2 regions of the Psychrobacillus sp. PGGUH221 genome follow, and region 1 is predicted to be linked to the other one. Evidence: riboswitches for the same ligand, from Rfam matches in the RefSeq annotation. Region 1 holds a riboswitch; the other holds the start of a gene.
The links. Region 1 has a riboswitch for cobalamin ahead of PGC35_RS03095 (ABC transporter substrate-binding protein). Riboswitches for the same ligand answer to the same signal wherever they lie in the genome.
Positions count from the first base shown of each region.

Region 2: another riboswitch for cobalamin. It lies ahead of PGC35_RS05310 (ribonucleoside-diphosphate reductase subunit alpha); the one in region 1 lies ahead of PGC35_RS03095 (ABC transporter substrate-binding protein).

Region 1 covers NZ_JAQMHQ010000001.1:672,859-677,892, forward strand. The annotation lists gene PGC35_RS03085 (adenosylcobinamide amidohydrolase) at 1-1,071, opposite strand, end outside; gene PGC35_RS03090 (FecCD family ABC transporter permease) at 1,073-2,056, opposite strand; gene PGC35_RS03095 (ABC transporter substrate-binding protein) at 2,061-3,029, opposite strand; cobalamin riboswitch at 3,158-3,297, opposite strand; gene yyaC (spore protease YyaC) at 3,982-4,593, shown strand; gene argS (arginine--tRNA ligase) at 4,652-5,034, opposite strand, start outside.
Region 2 covers NZ_JAQMHQ010000002.1:267,611-272,644, reverse strand. The annotation lists gene PGC35_RS05325 (metallophosphoesterase) at 126-1,214, shown strand; gene PGC35_RS05320 (DedA family protein) at 1,214-1,816, shown strand; gene PGC35_RS05315 (undecaprenyl-diphosphate phosphatase) at 1,826-2,653, shown strand; cobalamin riboswitch at 2,781-2,959, shown strand; partial or broken gene PGC35_RS05310 (ribonucleoside-diphosphate reductase subunit alpha) at 3,132-5,034, shown strand, end outside.

The DNA.
Region 1 (5,034 bases):
TCCTTCATACTCCTTAATAACAGCATCTTTCGTTTGAACAGCTGTCATCATTCCAACTGTCTCTGTTTCAGAAAAACCATGATTTGCAAGGAACTCCTGCATTTCCATCTGAGCATTATCAATATTATACTGTGCATCTACTCTTCTATTTACAAATGATCGATACCAGCCACTTCCTGCATTTATGACAGCAGATGACCATGTTCTTAGCTGCTTTTCTGCTTGAAATACAACGAGCTCATCTGTAACCTGAAAGTTTTCGGTTGTTATTTGGTCATTTACTATCTTTTCATTCACATCAGGAAGAATAGTGATCTGCGGCTTTGGAAGTTCTGGATGTGGATTCGTACTAACTCGTGCTTGGTACACTGTTTCAATCTGATTTTTCTTAACTACTTCATGAGGCTCTCCGATTGCTTTAATTTCCCCTTGCTCCATTAATAACAGCCTATCACAATATAGGGATGCAAGGTTTATATCATGAAATACACTTATGACGGTAATTCCTTTTTCAATTGTTTGCGTTTTAATAGTATCGAGTAATTGTTTTTGGTGTGCAATGTCTAAATGGTTTGTCGGTTCATCGAGCAAAAATATTGGTGCTTGTTGTGCAAGTGCTTGAGCAACAAATACTCGCTGCTGCTCCCCACCGGATAATAGGTCAAGTAATTGATGCTCGTACACTTCCATTGCTGTTAGTTTCATTGCTTCCTTAACAGCTACTTCATCTTCATGTGACCAAGAGGAAAACCATCCGCTTTGGTGCGGATATCGGCCAAGAGATACTGTATCCCTAACCGTATGTGAAAATGCTTGACTATGTAATTGTGGCAAAACTGCCATTTTTTTAGCTAGCTCTTTAGATGAGTACGATTGCAGTGATTTCCCCTCTATTAATACGTCCCCAGAACTCATTGGTAAAATCCCACTCATCACCTTCAGCAAAGTAGATTTCCCACTTCCATTGGGACCAAGTATTCCAAGCATTTCACCCTTTCCAACTTCAAAGGAGACGTCCTTAACGATTAATTTATGGTCGTAACCACCTGACAAGTTTCCTACCTTCAACATGTTAAACGCCTCCTTTTTTTCGCTGTCTAAAGAAAATAAATGCGAACACTGGTGCACCAATAAATGCAGTGATTACTCCAATTGGTAGCTCGGTTGGTGAAATTATTGTACGAGAAACTAAGTCGCAGATAATGAGTAAGGATGCTCCATTGATGAAGCTAAGAGGTAATACATGTCGATGATCCGATCCAAATAAAAGTCTCGTCATATGTGGAACAACAAGCCCAACAAAACCAATTGTTCCAGATACTGCTACTGCTGTTCCCGTCAACATAGACCCGCCTATCAAGATCATCATTTTTCTTCTTTTTACATTAACTCCAAGATGCTTTGCACGTTCTTCACCAAATAACAGTGCATTTAATTCTCTTCTGTTTAAAGCTAATAAAATCGAACCTATGACGATAAAAGGTAATGCCATCTGTACATAGCTCCAGCCTCGCATCGATACACTACCAAGCAGCCAGCCGATGATTTGCCTAAGCTCTTCTCCTGTTAACGCAATCATTAATGATATAACCGAGCCTAAAAAAGAACTAAAAATGATTCCAGTTAAAATAATCGTCTCCATTTTCATCGCACGATCGACTAATTTGGCAAATGTAATGACAAGAAGCATCGTAACTAATGCACCTATCATACTGAAAATGGGTAACGTATAAATTCCTAGAAATGGTACCGAAATACCGAAAAAGAGCGTAGCCACAGCGCCTACTGAGGCACCGGACGACACTCCTAACGTATAAGGGTCGGCAAGCGGGTTTTTTAATAAACCTTGAAACGCGGCTCCTGCAATGGCTAGTGATGCACCAACTAACCCTGCAAGAACAACCCGCGGCAAGCGAATTTTCCAAACGATATTGGTCGCAATTTCATCTGCTCCCCTATCCCATAATGTGCTGATCGGTACCTTTACGGATCCGACCGATACACCTAGCCATATCGCCACTAAAAGAGCAATAATAGACAAGGTGTAGCCGATCATGGATTTACTCACTAAAAGCCTCCGGATAGATTGCTTTCGCTACTTCTTCTAATCCTTCTGCAAGACGTGGGCCTGTTCGACTAGTTAAGTTTTCATCAACCTGTACTACTGCATCATTTTTAACAGCATTAATCGTATCAAAACCATCACGTGCCTTCACACTATCTACAATTCCTTCTACGTAGCTATACATTACGATAATCACATCTGGATTACGGTTTACAATTTCCTCTGGAGCTATCATAAACCAGCCCTCTTGATCAGCCGCAATATTCTCCGCATTTACCATATCTAAAATTTCTTGCATAAATGTCCCTTTACCAGGTGTATAAATTTCCGGAACATCAGAAGTTTCAACGAACACAGTTTTCTTTGTTTCTACATTCGCCACTTTTGCTTTTACTTCTTCTACTTTTGCTTTCATATCTTCCACAATTTTTTGTGCCTCTGGTAATTTTCCTGTAGCACGACCAATTTGTTCGATAGTTGTATATGTTTCATTAAAATCAGCCGCATTTTTTACGACAAACACTTTTACACCAGCATCACGGATTTGTTGTAAACCTGCATCGCCAGCTCCCAACATTGACTCATGTGCAAACACGATTTCTGGATTCATGGATACAATTTTTTCTACGTTGAATTCCATACCGCCGATTTTCTCTTTTTCAAGCGCTTCCTCAGGGTAGTTATCGTAGTCATTTACTCCAATAATTTCTTCATTAAGTCCAAGCGCAAATAAAATCTCTGTATTACTTGGCAACATCGAAACGATTGTTTTTGGTGCCTCTTCCAACGTTATCTCATTGCCAACCGCATCGGTCATCGTAATCGGGAATTCTGTTTCTTCTATTGTCGCTTCCTCTTGAGTAGTGTCCTTGTCTTCAACAGGTTTTGCTTCTTCTTGAGAACATCCAACTAACAATAATACTGCAAGTGCGGATGTCATCCATAATTGCCATAACTTCTTCATCTGTAATTCCTCCATTTTTGTGCAAATAAAAATCTCTCGTTCCATGAACGAGAGATAGAATAGGTATAAATCTGCTAGGTTAAAACATGCCAAGCGGACTTACACATAACCTATCCTCGTAGGTAGTAAAGTGTAAACGCATAAAGGCAGGTTTTCTGACTTGTGATCATGTACAATCACTTACAGTGGCGGGACCGCGCTGGACTTGCACCAGCTTCCCTTTTAACTTACTAGTAAACTAGCAAGCACCTTTATGTTCAAAATATTCTTGATGCATCGATTTCATTATACCTTAAAACATTTTATTGTCGACAGAAGTTTTCATAGTATTCGACTGATATTAGTTGTATTCAACCGATTATCGACTTTATTCAACCGATTCATTTAAAATATATTAGAAAAGCGCAAGCGAGCCCTTTAAAAAGCAAAAACTGGTTACAATTGTTTTCGGATTGCTTTGGACAGACTTTGGCTTCAAAGTTACCGCAGGATTATTTTGAAGGGTTGGCCGTGACTGTCGTCAAGATCAACCCTTCTTTTTTCGGTAATATTGTTGCTGCAGTCTGTTCGTCGCTCTCCTTTAACTTTTGAAAACTGGTTAATACCTTTTTGGATAATTAGTGAATAGATGCTATCTTATTCAATTGCAAGCTACCGAATGCCCCACTGAAGAAAAAAGGCAGTAGGTTAATTGATATCGATTTTTATTTTGTTTTTTTGTCCATTTTATTGGTTTGGAAGGCGGCGACTCCAGCCGGAATAGCATGAGCTGAAGACCCTGGACTGAGCGGAGCGAGGGAAGCGGCTGAAGCCATGCCGGCGGAAAGCGTCCGCCTGGAACGGAAATTAACGGTTCCAAAATTAAATTCGAGTTGTTATACAAAACTTTCAGTGAAAACGTTTTCATGATACTCTAATAAAAAATCTATTATTTTCAAGGGGGCGCAACGGGTTGTTTCCTTTTAAGAAAAAAAGAAGAGTGCATACACAAACTAAGAAGTTGTATTACAGTTATTCATTAAATTCTTCGACAGAAGAAGATATGAATGAGATGTCTTATCTGCTTAGTACATTATGTGAGACTGGCACCATTGATATTGTCTTTTTATGTATTGGGTCAGATCGATCGACTGGGGATTCTTTCGGTCCCTTTGTTGGAACGATGCTAAAAGAAAAAAACTTTCCATATCATGTATTCGGAACAATCGAAGAGCCCGTTCACGCACTAAATTTAGAAGCTGTATTAAAAGAAATTAATAGCCAGTTCAATGAACCAATTATTTTTAGTGTGGATGCCTGTTTAGGAGATAATCACCAAATCGGATCAATTATATTAAAAGATGGTCCCCTCATTCCTGGAAATGCTATTAATAATCCGCTTCCCGAAGTGGGAAACTATCAATTAAAAGCGATTGTAAACTATTTAGATCCGAGCTTTCCTACATACTCTTTAAATAATACGAGATTAAGCACTGTTATGAGCCTTGCAAAAATTACGTCTGCAATTTTATTGAAGTCAGTCCAAAACAAGAACAATATAAAAATGACAATGAATCCTTTTTGATTCATCGTCATTTTTGTTTTATCCAATTGTTATAACACCTAGAATGAAGTGTTCATTATTACATTTTTTCAGGAGCAGCTACGCCAATTAAACGTAGAGCGTTTGAGATTGTTTGACGAGCAGATGTCACTAAAGCAAGTCGAGCTTCTGATAATGCCATGTTTTCTGCGTCCAATACTTTATCGGCATTGTAGAAGCTATGGAATGTTGCAGCTAGCTCTTGAATATATGTTGCCACTCGGTGAGGTGCACGAAGTTTTGCAGCGTCCGCTACTACTTGTGGGAAGTCACCTATTTTTTTCAATAAGTCTAATTCTTTTTCACTTTGTAATAACTCAAGTGAATCGGTCGACGCTTTCATCTCTTGTGTTTCAGCTGAGCGTAGAATAGAGCAAATACGTGCATGCGCATATTGTGCATAATATACTGGGTTTTCATTCG
Region 2 (5,034 bases), on a different contig from region 1:
CTTATCAATTCCGCTAACTTATCCAAACGGGCTAGAACATGATTTTCATATCGGTCTGGAGACTTAGTAATACTAAGACATAATCTGCTATACTAATGGAAAATACATAAATTGGAGAACTGAATATGAAAAGAATTACTGGTGCTGTAATAGCTATTCTCCTGTATTCTGCTATAGTGTTTTATTTTGGATGGGTAGTTTCTAGCTGGTTAGAAACATTCTTTCCTATAAATAAGTGGTATTTCGGTATAGTCTGGGTACTTATTGCTTATGGGTTTCTTATTGGTAGAATCAATCATAGCTTGCGGCTATTTAGTATTGCGGGATCCTACTGGATGATAATTATGGAGTATGGGCTAATTCTATTTCCGATTGGAACAATTTTAACTTGGGTATATCCAGAGCAGGTAAAATTAATTGGTTGGATAATCTTATTCTTATTTGTTTTCATTTTTGCGTTTGGTACATTCAATGCATTTACACCAGTTGTTCGTGAGCTATCTATTAAATTACCCAAAAAGGATTCCAAGTTGGACAAGCTTAAAGTAGTAGTTGCTTCAGATTTCCATCTTGGTTTATTATCCAATAAGGCGCATTTAAAAAGGTTTGTGAAAAAAGCAAACGAAGAGCAGCCTGATTTAATCTTACTAGTTGGTGATTTAGTTGATGACGATCCTATTTGGTTTGTAAAAAAAGGTATGTCAGAAGTGATGAAGCAGCTAACTTCTACGTATGGTGTATATGGGGTACTCGGCAATCATGAATACTATGGTAAGAAAATTCCTCTATTAGTAGAAGAAATGGAAGCGTCTAATGTACATATGTTGTTAGATGAAACTATTGTGTTGGCAGAATCGTTCTATTTAACTGGTAGAGAAGATTTGACGAATAGAGAAAGAAAGCAGCTTTCTGAATTACGTCCCGAAAAAGATAATCTTCCTTGGTTTGTTATGGATCATACACCTTCGAATTTATTGATACCTGAAACGGAAGGGGTAGATTTTCATGTTTCAGGTCATACGCATAGAGGACAAATGTGGCCAAATCATCTTATTACGAGAAAGGTATTTGAGCTAGATTATGGGTATAAACAAAAAGGAAGCTTGCATGCGATTGTATCATCCGGTTTTGGATTTTGGGGTCCGCCTATTCGCTTAGGTAGTCAATCGGAATTATGGGCAGTAAACATTAAGCTAGAGGACGTGAACAAATAATGGAAGCATGGATTTCGGACTGGCTTAGTCAGTACGGTTATTTTGGTGTATTTTTCTTAATATTAATTGAAAATATCTTCCCTCCAATCCCATCAGAGGTGATTTTAACGCTCGGTGGGTTTATGACTACAACAACAACAATGACAAAGCTTGGAATTATTATTGCATCTACTTCAGGGTCCGTTGTTGGAGCAGCTCTTTTATATTGGATTGGCTCACTTTTAGACGTAGAACGTTTAGAGAAGATTGTACAGAAGTACGGAAAAATTTTAAGACTGACTATTAAAGACATTCATAAAGCAGATGCATGGTTTGATAAATATGGTGTTTGGGCAGTCTTTTTCGGTAGACTCGTGCCACTTGTTAGAAGTTTAATATCCATTCCAGCAGGGATGTCTAATATGAAGTTTGGCTTATTCCTCTGGTTTACGACATTAGGAACTTTGATATGGAACACAGTGTTAGTATCAATAGGAGCAGCAGTCGGAGAGAATTGGGATGAAATAGTAGGGTATATGGATATCTACTCGAACATAGTGTATATTATCTTAGCGATAGTAGGTATTGCATTTCTTGTTTGGTATTTTAAAAAACGTGACTAAGGAGATCTTATGGAATTTCTAGAATTATTAAAAGCGATTATATTAGGGTTTGTTGAGGGTATGACAGAGTTTGCTCCTGTTTCTTCTACAGGGCATATGATTATTGTTGATGATATGTGGTTGAAAACGGAAGAATTTTTAGGTCAGTATTCTGCGAATACATTTAAAATTGTCGTTCAGCTTGGTTCTATTTTAGCTGTAGTGGTTGTTATGTGGAAACGATTATTTAGTTTAGTAGGATTATATAAGATAGAAAGCGAAAATTCGAGCAAGCGTTTTAATTTACTACATGTAATCGTTGGTATAATTCCTGCAGGAGTATTAGGAGTATTATTAGAAGATTTTATTGATGAAAATTTATTTGGCGTAGAAACAGTTATATACAGTCTAGTTGCAGGTTCTATTTTTATGATTATTGCGGATAAATTTGGTCCGAAAAAACCGTCTATCAATAGCTTGGATCAAATTACGTATGCTAAGGCATTTAAAGTGGGATTAGTACAATGTCTGTCTTTATGGCCAGGATTCTCTCGCTCAGGTGCAACTATTTCCGGTGGGGTATTGTTTGGGATGGATCATAAAACAGCAGCAGATTTTACATTCATCATGGCTGTTCCAATTATGGCAGGGGCTAGTCTAGTGTCTGTGGTAAAAAACTGGGAAGAGATTAATATGGGGGATATGGGCTTTTATGCAGCAGGCTTTATCAGTGCATTTGTATTTGCGCTAATTTCCATCAAATTTTTCTTAAAACTAATTTCTCGTATCAAATTAATGCCATTTGCAATCTATCGTTTAGTGATAGCAGCAATTTTAGCAGTTATCGTATTTATGTAATAAAAGGGCAGACATTTTGAATTGTCTGCCCTTTTATTATGACTAAAGAAAGACACGTACTTTATTCCTATGTACAAGTTTAAACACAATATGATAGGGTATATAAGTGAATATAACACAACATATAGTATTTGAACGATAATTAGGTACCTTTATGGTTTAAAAGGGAATTCGGTGAAATGCCGAAGCTGTCCCCGCAACTGTAAGTGTGGACGACTGTTGAAATAGCCACTGCGAGAAATCGTGGGAAGGTCGACAGGAGGGTGAAGCATGAGCCAGTAGACCTGCCTTTTCATCGGTGAAGCAACACTTTCTTCGGGGGTTGAGAGGTGGGGGCGAAGGACTCTATCTCAATTAATTTTTAGATGTCTTGTTGTTTCCTACTTTTTTAATGTGAGCGATGACTCAGCCGAAGAGGCTTGGGACATCGCTTTTTTGTGTCCTTAAGCAACTATCACTCCAGCAGAACCCATAATCAAAACAAGGAGGAAATAAAATGACATCAATTACCTTTACAGAAAAACAGGAGGTACTCCACCATTTAGTAAAAGAATTCGGAGAAGACAATATGGCACCACTCATTAAATCACATGAAAGATGGATGAAGAAGAATCCGGAGGGTAACACCTCTGCTTGGTCTAAGTCGATGTCTTTGGAAGCATTAAGTTTTTTAGATGAGCAAGAAACGTATTGGACTTTTGTTGCGGCGCGCATTCATTTGGCACATGTATATGAACAAGTCGCTAGTCAAAGAAAAACAACATCTAATAATGTTTACAGTAAATTTGCTAGCAATGTACAACTTCAAGCTGCTAATGGAATTTACGACATTAGTTTGACGGAAGCCTATTCGTTTGATGAATTACAACAGTTAGCAGAAATAATTGTTCCAGAGAGAGATTTTTTATTTACATATATTGGTGTTAAAACTTTACTTGATCGTTATGTCGCAAGGGACTTTGATAAATCAATTGTTGAACTTCCACAAGAACGTTGGCTAATCATTGCAATGACGCTAATGAAAGAAGAAAAAGAAAATAGAATTGGCAAAATAAAAGAAGCATATTGGGCAATGAGTAACCTTTATATGACTGTAGCAACACCAACACTTTCAAATGCTGGAAAGCCACATGGACAGTTATCTAGCTGTTTTATTGATACGGTTGATGACAGTCTTCAAGGGATATACGACAGTAACACAGACGTAGCGACCCTTTCTAAATTCGGTGGCGGAATCGGAGTATATATGGGGAAAGTGCGAAGTCGAGGATCGTCTATTCGAGGTTTTATAGGCGCATCTAGTGGTGTACTTCCATGGATCAAGCAATTAAACAATACGGCAGTTAGTGTGGATCAGCTTGGTCAGCGTCAAGGTGCGATTGCTGTTTACTTAGATGTTTGGCATAAAGACATTTTTACATTTTTAGATTTACGCTTGAACAATGGAGATGAGCGTCTTCGTGCACACGATATCTTTACAGGGGTATGCTTACCGGATTTATTTATGGAGAAAGTAGACGCACGAGAAGAGTGGCACCTATTTGACCCGCATGAAGTACGACAATTAAAAGGCTATTCCCTAGAGGATTTCTACGATGAGAAACGTGGCGAAGGTTCTTTCCGAGAAAAATACGAGGAATGTGTGAATGATTATCGATTATCACGCGAAACTGTTCCAGCAATAGACTTGATAAAACGTATTATGCGTTCCCAGTTGGAAACAGGAGTACCATTTATGTTTTACCGAGATGAAGTAAATCGTAGTAACCCAAACAAGCATGAAGGAATGGTTTATAGTAGTAATCTATGTACAGAAATTTTTCAAAATCAAAGTGCTACCTCTTTTGAATCCATTCAATTAGAAGACGATGTGATTGTGACAAAACGTAAAGCGGGGGATTTTGTAGTTTGTAATTTATCTTCTATTAATCTAGGACGAGCGGTTCCAGAAAATGTATTGGAGCGTTTGATAAAGATCCAAGTGCGTATGCTCGATAATGTAATTGATTTAAATATGATTCCGGTACCTCAAGCGCAACGTACAAATGCTCGTTATCGAGGAATTGGCCTTGGTACATTTGGGTGGCATCATTTGCTTGCTCTAAATAGTATCCGCTGGGAGTCAGATGAAGCAGTTGAATTTGCTGATAAACTTTATGAAAAGGTTGCTTTCTTAACGATTCAAGCTTCTGCCGAATTGGCGAAAGAGAAAGGCGCTTATCCTTTATTCGAAGGGTCAGATTGGCAAACTGGAGCCTATTTTGAAAAACGACAATACGAGGGACAAGAATGGAATGAACTGCGTAAGGAAGTCGCTGAAAATGGAATCCGAAACGGCTATTTAATGGCGGTTGCACCTAACTCGTCTACTTCCATTTTAG